Regions from separate parts of the Arthrobacter sp. TJ-263 genome, predicted to be linked through region 3. Evidence: riboswitches for the same ligand, from Rfam matches in the RefSeq annotation. Region 3 holds a riboswitch; each other region holds the start of a gene.
The links. A riboswitch is a leader RNA that binds a small molecule or an ion and turns the genes downstream of it on or off. The one in region 3 is predicted to bind S-adenosylmethionine.
Positions count from the first base shown of each region.

Region 1: another riboswitch for S-adenosylmethionine. It lies ahead of AC4D2F_RS11435 (bifunctional o-acetylhomoserine/o-acetylserine sulfhydrylase); the one in region 3 lies ahead of AC4D2F_RS02505 (ABC transporter substrate-binding protein).
Region 2: another riboswitch for S-adenosylmethionine. It lies ahead of AC4D2F_RS13450 (LLM class flavin-dependent oxidoreductase); the one in region 3 lies ahead of AC4D2F_RS02505 (ABC transporter substrate-binding protein).

Region 1 is NZ_JBZCNE010000002.1:164,859-170,493, forward strand. It holds gene metX (homoserine O-acetyltransferase MetX) at 1-268, opposite strand, end outside; gene AC4D2F_RS11435 (bifunctional o-acetylhomoserine/o-acetylserine sulfhydrylase) at 275-1,591, opposite strand; SAM riboswitch class IV at 1,672-1,787, opposite strand; gene AC4D2F_RS11440 (VOC family protein) at 1,965-2,606, shown strand; gene AC4D2F_RS11445 (CPBP family intramembrane glutamic endopeptidase) at 2,614-3,417, opposite strand; gene AC4D2F_RS11450 (DUF1540 domain-containing protein) at 3,608-3,892, shown strand; gene AC4D2F_RS11455 (ATP-binding cassette domain-containing protein) at 4,256-4,957, shown strand; gene AC4D2F_RS11460 (ABC transporter ATP-binding protein) at 4,954-5,635, shown strand, end outside.
Region 2 is NZ_JBZCNE010000002.1:630,282-635,916, forward strand. It holds gene AC4D2F_RS13440 (HNH endonuclease signature motif containing protein) at 1-1,086, shown strand, start outside; gene AC4D2F_RS13445 (SDR family oxidoreductase) at 1,389-2,042, opposite strand; gene AC4D2F_RS13450 (LLM class flavin-dependent oxidoreductase) at 2,342-3,730, opposite strand; SAM riboswitch class IV at 3,767-3,880, opposite strand; gene AC4D2F_RS13455 (helix-turn-helix domain-containing protein) at 4,102-4,722, shown strand; gene AC4D2F_RS13460 (hypothetical protein) at 4,719-4,937, shown strand; gene AC4D2F_RS13465 (SDR family NAD(P)-dependent oxidoreductase) at 5,304-5,635, opposite strand, start outside.
Region 3 is NZ_JBZCNE010000001.1:531,272-536,906, reverse strand. It holds gene AC4D2F_RS02515 (ABC transporter permease) at 1-749, opposite strand, end outside; gene AC4D2F_RS02510 (ABC transporter permease) at 746-1,678, opposite strand; gene AC4D2F_RS02505 (ABC transporter substrate-binding protein) at 1,679-3,340, opposite strand; SAM riboswitch class IV at 3,477-3,604, opposite strand; gene AC4D2F_RS02500 (hypothetical protein) at 3,708-4,436, opposite strand; gene AC4D2F_RS02495 (BON domain-containing protein) at 4,644-4,913, opposite strand; gene AC4D2F_RS02490 (hypothetical protein) at 5,094-5,375, shown strand; gene AC4D2F_RS02485 (hypothetical protein) at 5,372-5,635, shown strand, end outside.

The DNA.
Region 1 (5,635 bases), on a different contig from region 3:
GGCCCACGAGCGAGTCCCACCAGCCCTCCTCCTCCGAGGCGCCACGGGCCACGTGCGAGCTGCCGGTCAGGGCGTGCTGCACGAGGACGGCGTTGGAGCCGTCCCGGTCCAGCCGGCCCCAGGTCTCGAACGCCAGCTGGACGTCGGGCAGCTCACCCCCGGTCTCGAGGACCAGCGGCCCGATCGACGCGACACGGAGCAGCCCGTCCCCCTGGGGAGGTGCGTCGTCGGTCCATGCGGGCAGCGGAGCAGGAGGGTACGTGGTCACGAACGGTCAGGCTCCCTTGGCGGCGCGGAAGCCCGCATCCAGATCGGCGAGGATGTCGGTGATGTTCTCGACGCCGACCGACAGTCGCACCAGGCCAGGCCGGACGCCCGCGGTGAGCTGCGCCTCCGCCCCGAGCTGGCTGTGCGTCGTGGACGCGGGGTGGATGACCAGCGAGCGGACGTCGCCCACGTTCGCGACGTGCGAGTGCAGTTCGAGGCCGTCGACGAAGCGCTTCCCCGCCTCCAGCCCTCCGGCGATGTCGAAGCTCACGATCGCCCCCGTGCCGTTGGGTCCGTACTTCCTCCCGCGCTCGTACCACGGACTCGAGGAGAGCCCCGCGTAGGTGACGCGCTCGACGTCGTCGTGCCCCTCCAGCCACTCGGCGACCGCCTGCGCGTTCTGCACGTGGCGTTCCATGCGCAGGCTGAGGGTCTCCAGTCCCTGGGCGATCAGGAAGGCGTTGAACGGGGAGACGGCAGAGCCGAGATCGCGGAGCAGCTGGACGCGGGCCTTGAGGATGTAGGCGAGGTTGGCGCCCAGCGCACTGCCCACCCCGAGATCGCGGGCGTACACGAGCCCCTGATAGCTCTCGTCCGGCGTGTTGAAGCCCGGGAACCGTTCGGGGTCCTGCGCGAAGTCGAAGTTGCCCGAGTCCACGATGACCCCGGCGATGGCGTTGCCGTGCCCGCCGAGGTACTTGGTGGCCGAGTGCACCACGATGTCCGCTCCCCATTCGATGGGCCGGATCAGGTACGGCGTGGACAGCGTGTTGTCGACGATCAGGGGGATGCCGTGCTCGTGGGCGACGGCGCTGATGCCCTCGATGTCGAGGACGTCCTGCCGCGGATTGGAGACCACCTCGCCGAAGAAGAGCTTGGTGCTCGGCCGGAGTGCCGCGCGCCACTGCCCGAGGTCGTCCGGGTCCTCGACGAACGTGGTCTCGATCCCGAACTTCTTCAGCGTGTGCTTGAAGAGGTTGTAGGTGCCGCCGTAGAGGCTGGGGCTGGCCACGATGTGGTCCCCCGCCTCCGCGATGTTCAGCACGGCGAACGTCTCGGCGGCCTGGCCGGAGGCCAGCAGGAGCGCGCCGACGCCGCCTTCGAGGCTTGCGATGCGGGTCTCCACGACCTCCTGGGTCGGGTTGCCGATCCGCGTGTAGATGGGCTCGAGTTCGGTCAGCGCGAACCGGTTCGCGGCGCTCTCCGCGCTCGGGAAGACGAACGACGTCGTCTGGTAGATGGGGAGCGCACGCGCCCCTGTGGTGGCATCCGGCACCTGGCCGGCGTGGATCTGGCGTGTTTCAAAGGACCAATCGTTGGACATGGTGTTCCCTCTGATCAGGGGCTCCGCCTGTCCGATGCTCCGGCCGGTGGACGCCGCTCCGGGAGACCGGACCCCGCAGGAGCCCGCGCTTGAACGGCGCCGATGGGCGCCGGACCTGGTCTTCACCCGGGGCACCCCACCGCGGTTGGAGGGTTGCCGGCCAGCAAGCCGGGGCTGTGTGCTGGCACTCATGACCTGCATTCATGTAAACCGATCCGGGCGGATCCGGCAACCGTGTGACCCTCCGTGAAGCCGCCCGAGGGCACGCTCCCGGTGCGCCCGACGTCGGCTCCCGATCGGCTCCCAGGACACGCTCCCGGGAGTAAGGCAAGCCTTAGTCGAGACCCAGATCACTTAGTGCCAAGATAGCCGCATGCGCCTGGACCATGTATCTTATGCCTGCGAACCCGATGGACTTGCCGCGACGGCCGATCGAATCTCGGCCAAGCTCGGCGTGGAGCCGGTGAAGGGTGGTGTGCACCCCCGCTTCGGCACCCGCAACATGATCTTCCCCCTGGTCAACGGCCAGTATCTGGAGGTCGTCGAGGTGCTGAACCACCCGGCGTCGGACAAGGCTCCGTTCGGCCAGGCCGTCCGCGCCCGCTCCGAGGCCGGCGGAGGCTGGATGGGCTGGTGCGTCGCCGTCGACGATCTGGCACCGTTCGAGGAGCGCCTCGGGCGCAGCGCGGTGCCCGGCAACCGGAAGTTCCCGGACGGCCAGGAGCTCACCTGGCAGCAGATCGGCATCAAGGGACTCATCGCGGACCCCCAGGTCCCCTACCTGCTCCGCTGGGACGACGGCACGGAGGACCTCCACCCCTCGAAGGCCCGCCCCGCCTCGGTGAAGCTGGACTGCCTCACCATCGCCGGCTCGTCCGAGCGGGTGACCGACTGGCTCGGGACGGACGTCGAGAGGACGCTCGACGGCGTGCAGGTCCAGTGGATCGCCCCCAACGGGACGCCCGGGGTCATGTCGGTGACGTTCGAGACCGACAGCGGTCGCGTCGAGATCTAGGCTCCGGTCACGTGCCGATCCCCAGGGCCGGCCCGAGCAGCGCGTAGCCGACGAAGCCCGTGATGTCGATGAGCGCGTGGGCGATCACGAGCGGCATGACCCGTCGTGTCCGCGTGTAGAACCAGGCGAACAGCAGGCCCATCAGCACGTTCCCGATGAACGGCCCGAACCCCTGGTAGAGGTGGTAGCTGCCCCGGATGAGGGCACTCGTGATGATGATTGCGGGGGTGGACCAGCCGAGGTCCCGCAGGCGGATGAACAGGTACCCGACCACGATGACCTCCTCGAGCACCGCGTGCCGGAGCGCGGACAGCACGAGTACCGGGATGGTCCACCAGTAGTCGTCGAGCGCGGCCGGCACGAGCGCCGTCGTGATGCCGAGCGCGCGGCCTCCCGCGTACACCCCGAGCGTTCCGACGGCGATGATCGCGGCGAGCCCCACCCCGAAACCGACGGTGCGCAGCGGCTGCTCGAAGGTGAGGCCCAGGCGCCGGACGGCCGAGACGCCGGGACCGCTGAGCAGGAACAGGACCAGGGCCACGGGCATCAGCGCGAAGAGGATGTCCAGGAGCTGGTAGGCGAGGTCGAAGTACTCGCGCTCGTTCAGCACCGGGTTCAGGGTGGTGGTCTGGCCCGCGAGGGGTCCCCGCGTGAGCTTGTCCGCGAGGCTCACGACGGCGTACACGCCGGACTGCCCCAGGGAGAGCCCGAAGACGATCAGCAGTTCTGCGGTGATCCGCCGCCTCGGGAGCGGATCCACGGAACCTCCCGCTGCGGACGGGGCGGTGGAGGACGAGGACTCGGCAGTCATGACGCTATCCTGCCAGCGGGAAGGACGGCCTGTCCCCGGATCCCGTCGTCGTCGGTCAGGCGATAGAGATGCGCCACCCCGAGCCGCGGATTACGTCACCCGATTGGGTCTTTTTGATCGCCTCCATCAGGCCTACCGTGGACGCAGGATGCAGCCCGGCCGGGCAGCTGAACCAGGGAGGACCTTCGTCATGAGCACACAAGTTGCAGAATGCAGTGTCGCCAGTTGTTCCTTCAACGACCATTCCCATTGCAACGCAGCCGCCATCACAGTAGGCGGAGAAGAGGACCACGCAGCGTGCGCCACCTTCATCGACATCGGTGTCCACGGCGGCCTGCCCAAGGTCCTGGCCGGCGTCGGAGCGTGCCAGCGCACCGAATGCGCCCACAACGATCATCTGATGTGCAACGCGCCCGAAGTCCGCGTTGGCCCAGGACCCGACAACGCCGACTGCCTCACCTACAGCCACCGGTAGCGCGAATCACCCTCCGGCAACTCGGTCAGTCCCATCACTGCGGCGGCGTGCCTGACCCCTCGCGCCTGTCCCGCAGGAATCGTCCGATGGCCGCACCCGCTCTGCCTGCCGTGCCCATCCCGCCACGAGCCGGCACCAGGTGGGATTCCTCCTGTCGTTGACGCGGTGGCCGTCTGCAGGCAGATCGCTGGTGTCCGGGGCAGGACGTTACCCGGCTCGAGTGACCGACCCGGTTTTGAGAACCATACTCATCTCGTTATCGTTGGTGAGAACGGTAGTCAATAACGGGAGGGTGGGTGTGGGGTGGATCTTGCCCTCAGTGGTCTGTCCGTGCGGATCGGGGACCGGCGGATCATCAGGGATGTGACCCTGGCGGTTGCTCCTGGTGAAGCAGTGGCCTTGATCGGGGCTTCCGGGTCGGGCAAGTCGATGACTGCCGCGGCCATCACGGGATCCCTCCCGCGAAGCGCACACGTCACCGGTCGCTTGGAAATTCGGGGTCGGGACGTTCGTCCTGCCACGAGGCTCCGCCCGGAGGTGGCCGCGGTGCGTCAGGACTCCCTGACTGCTCTTCATCCGTTGGTGCGGATCGATCGGCAACTCGTGCCCGTTCTCCTTCGATCAGGTGCCGCCACGACCCGGGAAGCGGCGACCGGCCGTGTTGCGTCGATGCTCGAGGAGGTCGGTTTCGCCGACCCACTGCGGGTCCTGCGCAGCTTCCCGATGGAACTCTCCGGCGGACAGAGGCAACGCGTCTGCATCGTTCAGGCGCTGGCCTGTCGTGCCTCGTTCCTGGTTGCGGATGAACCGACGACGGCCCTCGACGTCGTGTCACAGCAGCTCGTGCTCTCGGCGTTGCGGACAGCAGCCCGAGCCGGCACCGGCATCCTGCTCATCACCCATGACGTCCCGGCGGCCGCTTCCCTGTGTTCCCGGGCAGTGGTCATCGATGACGGGATGGTCGTCGGTGAGGGTTCCTTCGTCGACCTCGCCGGCAGTACCGCGCATGCGCTGATGCAGTCCGTACGGCATGCGCCCGGCGGGGAAAGCATCACGGCCGCATGACTTCCACTCCTACCGGGACGCTCACGGCACGGGAACTACGGCTCTCCCTGTCGCGTCCCGGGCGGTCCTTCAGCAGAAGTGTGCCCACGGGCATCCTCCACGGGGTGTCGCTGCAGGTCTCCAGCGGCAGCAGCATGGGACTTGTCGGCAGCTCCGGCTCCGGGAAGTCGACGCTTCTGCGCACACTGCTGGCCCTCGAGACACCGGACTCCGGATCGGTGACCCTGCAGGACCAGGCGATCCGGCCCGGGTCGCTGAAGTCGCTCCGCTGGTACCGGCAACAGGTGCAGTACGTACCCCAGGATCCCGCGAGCAGTCTCGATCCCAGGATGACCGTCGACCAGCTCCTGCGTGAACCCCTGGTGTGCCTCGGCGTCGACGGACAGCACACCACCCGGATCCGCGATGCACTGTCCCGGGTCGAGCTTCCCGCGGCGGCTTCCGGGAAGCGGCCCTCCGAATTGTCCGGCGGGCAGAACCAGCGTGTGGCGATCGCCCGCGCCCTCGTGGTCTCCCCGATGATCCTCCTCGCGGACGAGCCGGTGAGCGGGCTGGACCTGCCGTTACGCAACCAGGTGCTCGATGTCCTGAACATGCTGATCAGCGATCAGGAGATGGGGCTGCTGTTCGTATCCCATGACCTCGACGCGATCGCCACCGTGTGCGCCAGGACCGCGG
Region 2 (5,635 bases), on a different contig from region 3:
CACCACCTGACACGGCAGGCGATGGAGGCCGACGAAGACATCCTGCGGGTACTGGCACGTCGGTGGGAAGGCGTCCTCGATCAGGACGGGCAGGAGCCGACGGATAAGGTGCTGCGTGCGCGGCAAGGCGTCTTCGTCCGAGGGCGGCGCCATGGACTGCATTTCGTCGAGATCGGGGCGACGGATGAGCAGTTCGAGCTACTCGCGACTGTCATGAATTCAGCAGCGAATCCGCGTGGCCCATCGGGACGGACGGATGCGGCTGCGCCGGGCGGCGGACCGGGGTCTTCGGGGCCCTCGAGGACTTCGGACGTCCGAGGAGTACCGTGCACTCGACACACGGGGGCACACGCCTCTCATGATCGGCATTCACAGGATGACCGGGACGCGGACGAGAGCCGAGCGGGTGTCGTTGATCCACCGATGGCAACGAGGGCTCAGGCCCTCCTGGATGGACTCGTAGCCGCCTGTAGGGTCGCACTGAGCACTGCAGCGCTTCCTTCGACCGGCGGCCACCGACCGCAGATCATGGTGACCATCGATCACAGGGACCTCATCGGCGCCTCGCACCGGGCGGGGTATGCGGTTTTCTCCGGGCAGATGAGTGCAGGCAGCATCAGGAAACTGGCGTGCGATGCCGACATCATCCCGCTGGTGCTGGGCGGCAAGGGCCAGGTACTCGACATCGGACGGGCGCAACGGCTGTTTCCCCCGCATCTTCGGCGAGCGCTCGTTGCGAGGGACAAGGGCTGCGCCTTCCCTGACTGCTCCATCCCGGCCAGCTGGTGCGAAGCACACCACCTGAAGCCTTGGTCCAGGGGCGGCACGACGAGCATCGACAACGGCGTCCTGTTGTGTTCACGCCATCACCACGTCATCCATCAGGGTGCATGGACTGTTCAGTCCCGACAGGGCATTCCGTGGTTCACTGCCCCGCGGACGCTCGGCCCTCCGCGAAGCACCCGACGGAACAGGTACTGGCAGGCCGGGCAATCCGTCGACGAGGCACTGGTCGAGGATGCCTCCGAGCTGACCCCGCACGTCTCGGAGCACACCACGGACTCCTTGGAGCACAGCACCGGATGACCGGTAAGCCCGGGAGCGGTGCACCTCATGCGCTCAGCGCTTCCGGTGCGTCCGATGCGCCCGGTCCGTTCGGAGTGATGCACCCGATGCGTCAGGTCCGTCAGGTCCGTTCGGAGCGGTGCACCCCGATGCGCCCGGTCCGCCGGATGCATGTCGCGCGTGCGGTGCCCCGTCTACCACGTGCCAGGTGCCGGCCTTCGTGAATCAGGACCGTCCCCCGCGACACACCGAGGGCGACGGTCGCCTGGCACGCAGAAGGCGACGCCCACAATAGGACGTCGCCTTCACCTCGCGGACCTGGACTACAGTGCTGCTTCGATGGCCTCCGCCACCGGCGTCTCACCGCTGTTGAACTGGATGGTCTTGTCCACTGTGCCGAGGTTGCCAAGCACGACTGCGGCCACGAGCGCGACGTCCTCGCGGGCCACCGAGTCCTGCTGCGGCTCGGCAGACACCTCGATCATGCCGGTTCCCGGATCGGTCGTGAGAACTCCGGGCTGGAGAATGGTCCAGGCCAGTTCCGAGTTGCGCAGGTGCTCATCAGCCGCAGCCTTCGATTCGGCATAGTGGAAGAAGCCGTTGTCCTCGGGGACTCCGTGGTCCTTGCGTGCCCCGAGGTAGGACACCATGACATAGCGGCCCACCGACGCTTCCTGGGCAGCGTCCATCGAACGAATCGCCGCGTCACGATCCACGGCATACGTTGCCTCAGGGCTCGCGCCACCTGCACCGGCAGACCAGACGACGGCGTCGTGGCCACGGAAGACTTCAGTCATCTGCGCCACCGACAACTCGGAGACGTCAGCGACCACGGGGGTCGCGCCCGCCTGCTCGACATCGCCGGCATGGTCCTGGTTGCGGAAGATCGAACTGACCTGGTGACCCTGGCTCGTGAGGATCTTCGTGAGGTGCAGGGCTACTTTTCCGTGCCCACCGATGATGGCTACGCGTGACATGGGAACTCCTTCTGTCGAATGACTGGTCGTCGGATACCTTGTCTTCGACGCTAGTCCCCGCACCTCGGGCTGGCCACCTTCCTGCGGGTGTTCCGCCGCCAGCGCAGGCCTATTCCCCAGGACCGCCGCCAATGCTCAGGACATCTCGGGGCCCTGCTGACACGTCCGACCGGACGGGCCGGACTGCCGGTGCTGGACCCAGCGAGGCGTCAATAGCCGACGCGTGAGCGTGCAGACCCGACTGACACGTCAGCACCGCACCGCCGAGGGGTCGATGCCCGACAGACCCGGCTGACATGTCAGGGGCGGATCGTCTGGAGTCGGTACCGCGCACCGCGATGCTCCTCGGGCAGACGATCGCCCTTCCCGAACAGCTTCTGCCGCAATGTTCCTTCCGTGTACTCCGTCGGGTACGCACCACGCTTCTGCAGCTCCGGCACGACGAACTCGATGATGTCCTCGAAAGTCCCCGGGGTGATTGCATAGGCGAGGTTGAAGCCGTCGACGTCGGTCTCCTCCACCCACGCCTGGAGTTCATCGGCGACCTGCACACCCGAGCCGACGATGCGCGGACCGAGCCCACCGATCCCCGCCGACTCGGCGATGTCCCGCACGGTCCACGGCGAGCCGTCGTCGTTCACCTTCTGGAAGTTGGCCACGGCGGACTGGATGGCGTTGGACTTGACGTTGCCGAGCGGCTCGTCCGGGTCGTAGACGGAGAGATCCACGCCCAGCCACCCCGAGACGAGCACGAGGGCTCCCTCGTAGCTGACGTACTGCTGGTAGTCGGCGTGCTTGGCCTGGGCCTTCTCCTCCGTCTTGTCCGTGATGATGGTGAGCAGCGTGTAGATCCGCACCGAGTAGCGGTCACGCCCCTCGGCTTCGACGGCATCCCGGATCTTCCTGACCACGTCCTTCAGCCTCTCCTTCGTGGGTGCAGCGACGAACACCGCTTCCGCGTTGCCGGCCGCGAAGGCGATGCCACGGGAGGACGCGCCGGCCTGGAAGATGACCGGCGTCCGCTGCGGCGACGGCTCGCTGAGATGGATCCCCGGCACCTTGAAGTACTTGCCGTCGTGGTTGATGTCGTGGACCTTGGCCGGATCCGTGAAGACGCCCGCCTCGCGGTCGCGGACCACGGCGTCGTCCTCCCAGGACCCCTCGAGCAGCTTGTAGAGGACCTCGAGGTACTCATCCGCGTGGTCGTAGCGCGCATCGTGCTCGAGTTGGTCCTCCTGGCCCATGTTGCGTGCGGCAGAAGGAAGATACCCGGTCACCACGTTCCAGCCGACCCGCCCCTTGGTGAGATGGTCCAGCGTGGAGAGCCGGCGCGCGAAGGGATAGGGGTGCTCGTAGGCGGTGCCTGCCGTGACGCCGAACCCGAGGTGCTCGGTGACGAGCGCCATCGCGGAGACGAGCAGGAACGGGTCGTTGACCGGCGTCTGCGTCCCCTGCCGCAGGGTGGCCTCGTTGGACCCGCCGTAGACGTCGTACGTGCCGAGGACATCGGCGATGAAGACGCCGTCGAACAAGCCCTTCTCGAGGGTCTTCGCCAGGTCGGCCCAGTAGCTCAGGTCCTTGTAGCGCCACGACTGGTCGTCGGGGTGGCGCCACAGCCCCGGCGACTGATGACCCACGCAGTTCATGTCGAAAGCGTTGAAGCGGATACGGCGCGGTGATGTGGGCATGAAGATTCCTCATGTCGGGGCACTGCCGTGGCGGAAGCGCCATACTTGCCCGCACTGCCTGTGCCGGGCCGAATCCTCACCTGGGGCACCCCACTACAGCGAGAGGGTTGCCGTCCAACGAACCAGGGTTTTGCGTTGGAGCTCTTGATTCTGCTCACGAGCGTAAGTGGGCCGAGACGCCGCCGTCCACCCGCCGTCGTCACCGGGCGTCACGCGTCCAGCCTCCCCGATGCCCGGCCAGCACCTGCCGCACGTCGAATATCCCCTGTCCGGCGAATGCCCGACGGCGGTAGTGCGCACTGGGCGAAGAGAACAGCAGGAAGTGCAAAGAAACCATTGCAAATAGTTCTTTGCAATGGCGCACTGATGTCATGGATGAAGCCACCGGCAGTGGAAGACAGCCCGCAAACGACGGCGACCGCGTCATCGACGGGGCAGCACTCAAGGCCCTCGCTCACCCCCTCAGGATCCAGCTGCTCGAGGTCCTGTCCAGCTACGGGCCGCAGACCGCGAGCAGCATCGGCAAACGCATCGGCGAGTCGAGTGGGGCTACGAGCTACCACCTGAGGCAGCTGGCGCGTTACGGGCTCGTCCGGGAGGTGGCGGATCGCGGGTCCGCCCGTGAGCGGTGGTGGGAACGGCCCCGGGGGTCCCTGACCCTCAGCACTCCCGAACTCGAGCAGGACCCCACCACACGGGAAGCCGCGCGGCAGGTGAACCGCCAGTTCGAACGCGGCCGATCCGAGGCACTCGCCACCTTCATGGCCAGTGGCTCCGAGTCCGTCCCACCCGAATGGGCGGACGCAGCCGTGATCGCAACGATGAACGCCCACCTGACGGCGGACCAACTCGCCGCCCTCGCCCTCGACATGAGCGAGGTCCTTCGCGAGAAGCTCGACGCCTACCGCTCCGAGCCGGGCACCCCGGCAACCCGCCCGGTCCAGATCCACTTCAACGCCTTCCCCCTCATCGACCTGCAGGAGTCGTCATGACCAGCACAGCCCTTCACGCCGGCTACCCGCCGCTCGCCGGCCCACCCCGGGGAGGTCTCGCGTCCCGGACGCTCATTCGCCTGGGCACTGCCTTCATCGCAGCAGGATCGTCACTGGCCTCCGCGGACGGTACCAACGGGGAGCTCTTCCACCGCCACCTCGAGCGCAGGTCCGACCTGCAAGCCCTCGCCCACAGCAGCATCCATCTCCTCTAGCCGCGCTGCGGGTATCGTCCTCCGGGCAGGCGGCAGCCACCTCCTCCAAACACACCCGGCGACCACCGAAGAGGACGCACCGTGCAACGACCACAGGCCGGACGCACCGCGCCAACCACCGCAGGTAGGACCCGCCCCGGCGCCTCCCGCAGGCCGGACACACCGCGACAACCACCGCAGGTAGGACCCGCCCCGGCGCCTCCCGCGGGTCAGACCCATAGCGACAACCACCGCAGGTAGGACGCACCCCGACAACTCCCGCAGTAGGACGCACCCCGGCGCCTCCCGCAGGCCGGACACACCGCGCCGACCACCGCAGGTAGGACGCACCCCGGCAGCTCCCGCCGGCCGGACACACCGCGCCGACTACCTCAGGTAGGACGCCCCGTTGACGTCCACCACGGTGCCGCTGACCCAGAGCGGAGCATCGATTGCCAGCCAGGCGACCGTCTGCGCCACCTCTTCCGGCGTCGCGACACGGTTGAACGGACTCTGTGCGCGCACCGCGTCGCCGCCCGGACCGTCGAGCACGGTTCTGCCCATGTCGGTCTCGACGAACCCCGGTGCGACGGCGGCCGCGAGGATTCCGCGGGGAGCGAGCGCTACGGCGAGAGACTGGGTCATGGAGTGCAGCGCCGCCTTGCTCGCGCCGTAGGCAGACGTGACGGGTTCACCCCGGTAGGCTCCGCGTGACCCGA
Region 3 (5,635 bases):
AGTCCGAGGAAGCTCAGGGACGCCCCGGCCCCGATCGCCGAGCCGATGCCGATCGTGGCGAGGACGAGGACGGGCTTGAGGACGTTCGGCACGGTGTGGGTGACGTGGATCCGCCACGCCGGCAGGCCGAGGGTGCGGGCGGCCTCGACGAAGCCCGACCGCCGGACGAGGTGTGTCTGCGCCCTCGTGATCCGTGCGTAGTAGGCGATGCTGCCGGCACCGATGGCGAGGATCGCGTTCTCCGTCCCTCCGCCGATGATGCCGATCACCACGAGGGCGAGGAGGATCTCCGGGATGGCGAGGGTGACGTCGAGGAAGCGCATCACCGAGGCTTCGACGAGCCGCCCGTTGAGCCCGGCGAGGAGGCCGATGGCGGTCCCGCCGACCACGCCGATCGCGGTCGCGCCGACGCCGATGTACAGCGAGGTGGCGGCTCCGTGGACGATCCGCGTGTAGTTGTCGGCGCCGGAGTCGTCGGTGCCGAACCACGCGGTAGCGCCGGGTGCCTCGAAACTCCTGGCCGGGTCCACGGCGTACGGGTCGGCCGGAGCGAGCAGGCCGGGGGCCAGCACCGCCGCCGCCAGCCACAGGAGGAACGCGGAGGCTGCCAGGATGCCGGGACGCACCCGCCACCGGCGGCGCCGCGTCCGCGGGGTCTCGACAGGGGCCGCCGGGCGGTCCGGGATCCCTGCCGGCGGGGCGGCTGCGGAGGGGACGGCGGGTGCGATGGTGCGCGAGGCGATGCTCATGCGGTCACCACTTTCGGGTCGATGAGCGTGTACAGGAGGTCGATGACGAGGTTCACGACGACGTAGACGGCGGCCGCGAGGAGCACGATCCCGATGATGACCGGCAGGTCCTTGTTGTAGACCGACGCCAGGGTGAGTGATCCGATGCCCTGCCGGCTGAAGAGGGTCTCGACGACCACCGACCCGCCGAGCAGGGCCGCGACGACGAACCCGGACATGGTCATCACGGGGATGGCCGCGTGCCGGAGGGCGTGGCGGATCCTCACCGGGAGGTCTCGCATGCCGCGGGAGCGGGCCGTCAGGATGAACGGCTGCTCCAGGACGTCCTCGAGCTCGTTCCGCAGGACCTGCGAGAGGGTCCCGAAGATCGCCAGGGCGAGGGTGAGGGCGGGAAGGACCAGGGCGGCGGGCCCCTGGTTCCCGCCGATGGGGAACCAGCGCAGCGTGAACGAGAAGACGATCAGCAGCGCGAAGCCGATGATGAAGGTCGGCGTCGCCGCGAAGACCACTTCGATGCCGGAGACGATCGACCGGATCCAGGGGGCCCGGTGCGCGGACAGGATCGCGACCGCGAACGTCAGCGGCAGGGCCACGACGACGGCGGCCGCAGCGAGCGCCGCCGTCGCGCCGATCTGCTGCCCGATGGCTTCCGTGACGGGCAGGCGCAACCGGTAGGACTGTCCGAGGTCCCCCTGGAGGAGGTTCCCGAGGTAGCTGCCGTACTGGACGATGAAGGGCTGGTCGAGCAGGTAGTCGGCACGGACCTGCGCGAGCGTCTCGGCGGTGGGCCGTGCATCGGGTCCTCCGAGGATCAGCAGCGCCGTGTCGCCCGGGATCAGGTAGACCGCGAGGAACGTCAGCGTCGCGGCTCCCCAGAGGACACCGATCCCGACCGCGAGCCGCGTGAGGACGCGCCGGAGCACGGCCATCTACTCGGCCTTCCAGGCGTACGTGAGGACCGGCACCGGGTGGGAGGTGTCCACGGCGACGTCGTGCAGGGTGTTCGCGTAGGCGAACTGGCTCGGATTCTCGTAGAGCGGCACGCCGGGCACGATCTCGAGCAGCCGGTGCTGCGCCTTCGAGTACGCCTCCTCGGCGGCGGGTCCGTCATCGGCCTCACGGGCCGCGGAGAGCAACGCGTCGAGCTGCGGGTCGTTCACGTACGAGGAGTTCTGACCGATCCGCTCACCTGTGATCTCGGAGGAGTGGTAGCGGATGAACAGGACGTCGGTGGTGTTGGTGTGCCACACCCCGGCCAGGGCGTCGTAGTCGCCGGCGTAGCGGAGTTCGGTGAGCTGCGCCTGGGGGAGCTGGATGATCTGGAGGTCGAAGCCGACCTTCCGCGCCTCACCCTGGAGCTGCACGAGCAGCGGGCTCGGCGTGGAACTCTCCACCGTGGGCACCTCGACCGTGAGCCGCTTCCCGTCCCGCGTGCGGAAGCCCTCGTCGTCCCGCCCGGTCCAGCCGGCGTCGTCGAGCAGCTGGTTCGCCCGCTCGGGGTCGTGGGTCAGCACGCCCTCCACGGACGGGTCGTAGTACTTGCTCTCCTTCGACAGGAAGCCGTCGATCGGGGTGTAGGTGCCGAAGCCGAGGCTCTCCGTGACGGCTCCCGTGTCCACGGCGGCGGCGAACGCCTGGCGGACCGCGAGGTCGTCGAACGGCGCCCGGTCGAGGTTGAAGCTCAGCACGTAGGGGCTGCCGGTGCGGGGCAGGTTCTCGTAGGTGAAGTCCGGGTCCGCCTGGACCGCGGCGGCGTTCTGCGGCGCGAGGTTCTCGGTCAGGTCGTACTGCCCCGAGACGAGGGACTGGTGGCGGATGACGGGTTCGCTGACGAGGGTGACCTCCACACCGTCGAGGTGCGCTTCGCCGTCACCGTCCAGCCATTCCGGCGCCCAGTCGTAGCCGTCCCGTTTGGTGTAGCTGATGCTCTGGCCAGGCTTGTAGTCGGCGACGGTGAAGGGACCGGTGCCGATCGGCTCCTGGCACAGCGTCTCGGGGGACTCGGAGATGGCCTTGCCCGAGTTCATGCCGAGCCAGGACTGCGCGAGCGTGTAGAGGAACGGCGTGTAGGGGTACGCGAGGTGCGCTTCGAAGGTGTACTCGTCGATCACGGTGCCGTCCACGTACGGGGCGATGTACGCGGCGGCGAGGGGCGACTTCGTGGCGGGGTCCCTCATGTGCTCGAAGTTCTGCCCGAGGACCTCCGCGTTCCAGGGGGAGCCGTCGCTGAAGGTGACGCCCTGCTTCAGGCGGAACGTGTACGTCTTGCCGTCCTCCGAGACCTCCCAGGACTCCGCGAGGTACGGCGCGATCTCCCCGTTCTCGTCGAGGGTCACCACGTTGTCGTAGATCAGGCGCCCCAGGAACTGTTGCTGCGTCGCCGAGATGCCGTGCCCGTCGAGGCACCCCGGCTCGGCCGAGATGGACACGTCGAGGACGCCGCCGGCCACCGGCTCGCCGTCGGTGACGGCGGACGGGCTCGCCGGCCCGGCGCAACCGGTCAGGAGGGCGAGGAGGCCGACGGCGGACAGGGCGGTGACATGTCCGAAGTAGTTTCGATTTCGGGCAGGACGAAGTACGGATGCATTCATGGAGAATTCCTCGGAAAGGCGTTCCGGCGCAACGCACAGCGCATTACGCAGGGAATGGGAAGAAAAGGGAAAGACGCGCAGAAGGCGCCGGGATCCTGCTAGGGGAAGGCGGTACAGCTCATGATGAGTGCCTTTCGAAGTGCTCTTGCCCGCGCCGGACCGGCACTGAGTGCCAAGGCGAAGGCCGCTTCGTCATCCGAACCACCCACGAACATGGGGTTGGTGCGCGGCCTAGTCGGAGCTTGGCGGCCGCGTCTCTTGAAGCTGCAATTACTATAAGCATGCCCCTCGATCGATTCGGTCAACAAGAAGTTATGTGACTACGACTATGCGCGGGCCCGGCAGCGCCCGGGGATAAGGCCGGGTATCACGATCGGAAGCGCCGGCCCGCCGGCAGATGTCGCCACGTGCTGCGGGCACCGGTCCCTGGGGCGCGTGCCGCGCGCAGCGCGTAGAGGATGGTCAGGAGATCGATCCCCTCCTGGCCGAACGCGCCGGCCAGTGGGGGGACGAGTCCCAGGGCGGCGCCCGTCATCAACACGAGGCTCAGGGCGATGCCGATGCCGATGCTCTGCAGCGCTATGCGCAGGGTCCGCTTGCCGATGATCACGGCCTCTGTGACTTTCGCGAGGTCGTCGACGGTGATGATCACCTCCGCCGATTCGCTGGCCGCCGTCGATCCCGGCGCCCCCACGTAGACGGCGGTTTCCCCCGGAGCCGGGGGAGGGTCCGGGACGCGCCCGACGATGCCTTCCACGAAGCGGCGTTTGCCGACGGCGATCGCGGTCCCCGCGACCTCGGCGCGAGGACCTCGTCCTCGGTGAGGGGTCCCGCCGTCGGGGCGAGGACGATCCCGCCCATCAGTGGCGTGACGGAGGTCAGGGTGCCGGTCGTGTCGAAGGCGACGCTCCGGGCCCGCGCGAGCTGCTCCAACGCCTGGGTGAGCCGAGCGGGGTGCCCGCTCGAGCAGTGCCCGTAGCTGCGTCTGGGCGCGTGCGGACGCGAACTCGTCCAGTGCCTGCCCGCAGGCGATCATCAGCACGACGACGATGCTTGCGTGGTACTCGCCGGTGACGGCTGTCGTGACGATGGCCATCAACGCCAGGAGGTCGACGCCCGATGGCCCTCCGGATGTCCTTGAGCATGCCGAAAGCCTGTACGGTCGCGAGCCCGGGGGAATAGGACGTCGCGATGATCTGCGCGGCGGCCGATGTGCATGCGCGTCAGCCTAGGCCGCGGCACGGAGGGCGTGCAGGGCCCTTGTGCCCCGATCCGCCAGCGTGTCAGGCATCGCGTGAGGTGGTCAGGTGGGTCCCGAGGAGACGGTCAGGTTGTTGTAGACGGCGCGGACGGCCGGGTCGCACCAGCAGGCGAAGCCTGCGCGTGACTTGTCTTCGCGGCGCAAGGCGATTCCGGAAAGCACCACGATGCCCTCCGTCACGGTGATGTCCAGGATCGCGCAGTCGGCCGCGCGGCGGACCGCGTGGCGCAGCAGATCCTCGAGTGATGCGGGACTACTCGCCCCGCGTACTCCTCCATCCTCGACGAGGTGGTTGTCGACCGACGTCGTCATCCGTCCACTGTGCGCCGGGCACCGGTTCCCGTGCAGGGTCCAAGGTCCTTCCCCGGCCGTCCCGGCCCGCGGGTCCGGGCGGAGGACGACGCCGGATGGGACTTTAGGCCCTAGTAGTCGGTTGATGACTCGCGTGTGATGTTCGTGCAAAGCGAGACACCGATCCGAGAGGTTCGCACAGTGACCAACATCAGTTCAATTTGGACGAGGATCGATCCTGGAGTGCAGCAGTGGGTTCTCGCGAACCCGGGATGCCTGGTCCTGCCGCGCACTCTGGTGAATCGGGTGGAAGCAAGCATCGGCGAGAGCCTGCATGCGGACGACCACGGGGAGTACTGGTTCTCCGGCGAGGAGCTCGTGTTCCTGAAGGCGCGTCGTCGGGCACAGGAACTCGGCGGGTACAGCGCGGATGGGCAGGGCAGCATCCGATGGGACGACCACGCAGAGATGCTGGACCGGTGAGGAGGCGTCCAATCGCGGCCGGCGGTGTGACCCGGGGATCGGCGAGGACCGCCTACCGTCGGGGAGGGACCACTGCCCTCGGTGCCGAGTCCGAGGAGACGATGCGGCGGCGCGCGATGGCGATGCACCCCTCGGCCTCCAACCGGAAGCTCAAGATCCTCGTCAGCGCCGACGCCGAAGCGCACATCGTGCAGATCCTCGTGCACGGCTGCGTGTCTGCGGTCAACCTGCACGCCCTCGACCTCGTGGTGAGACGGGCA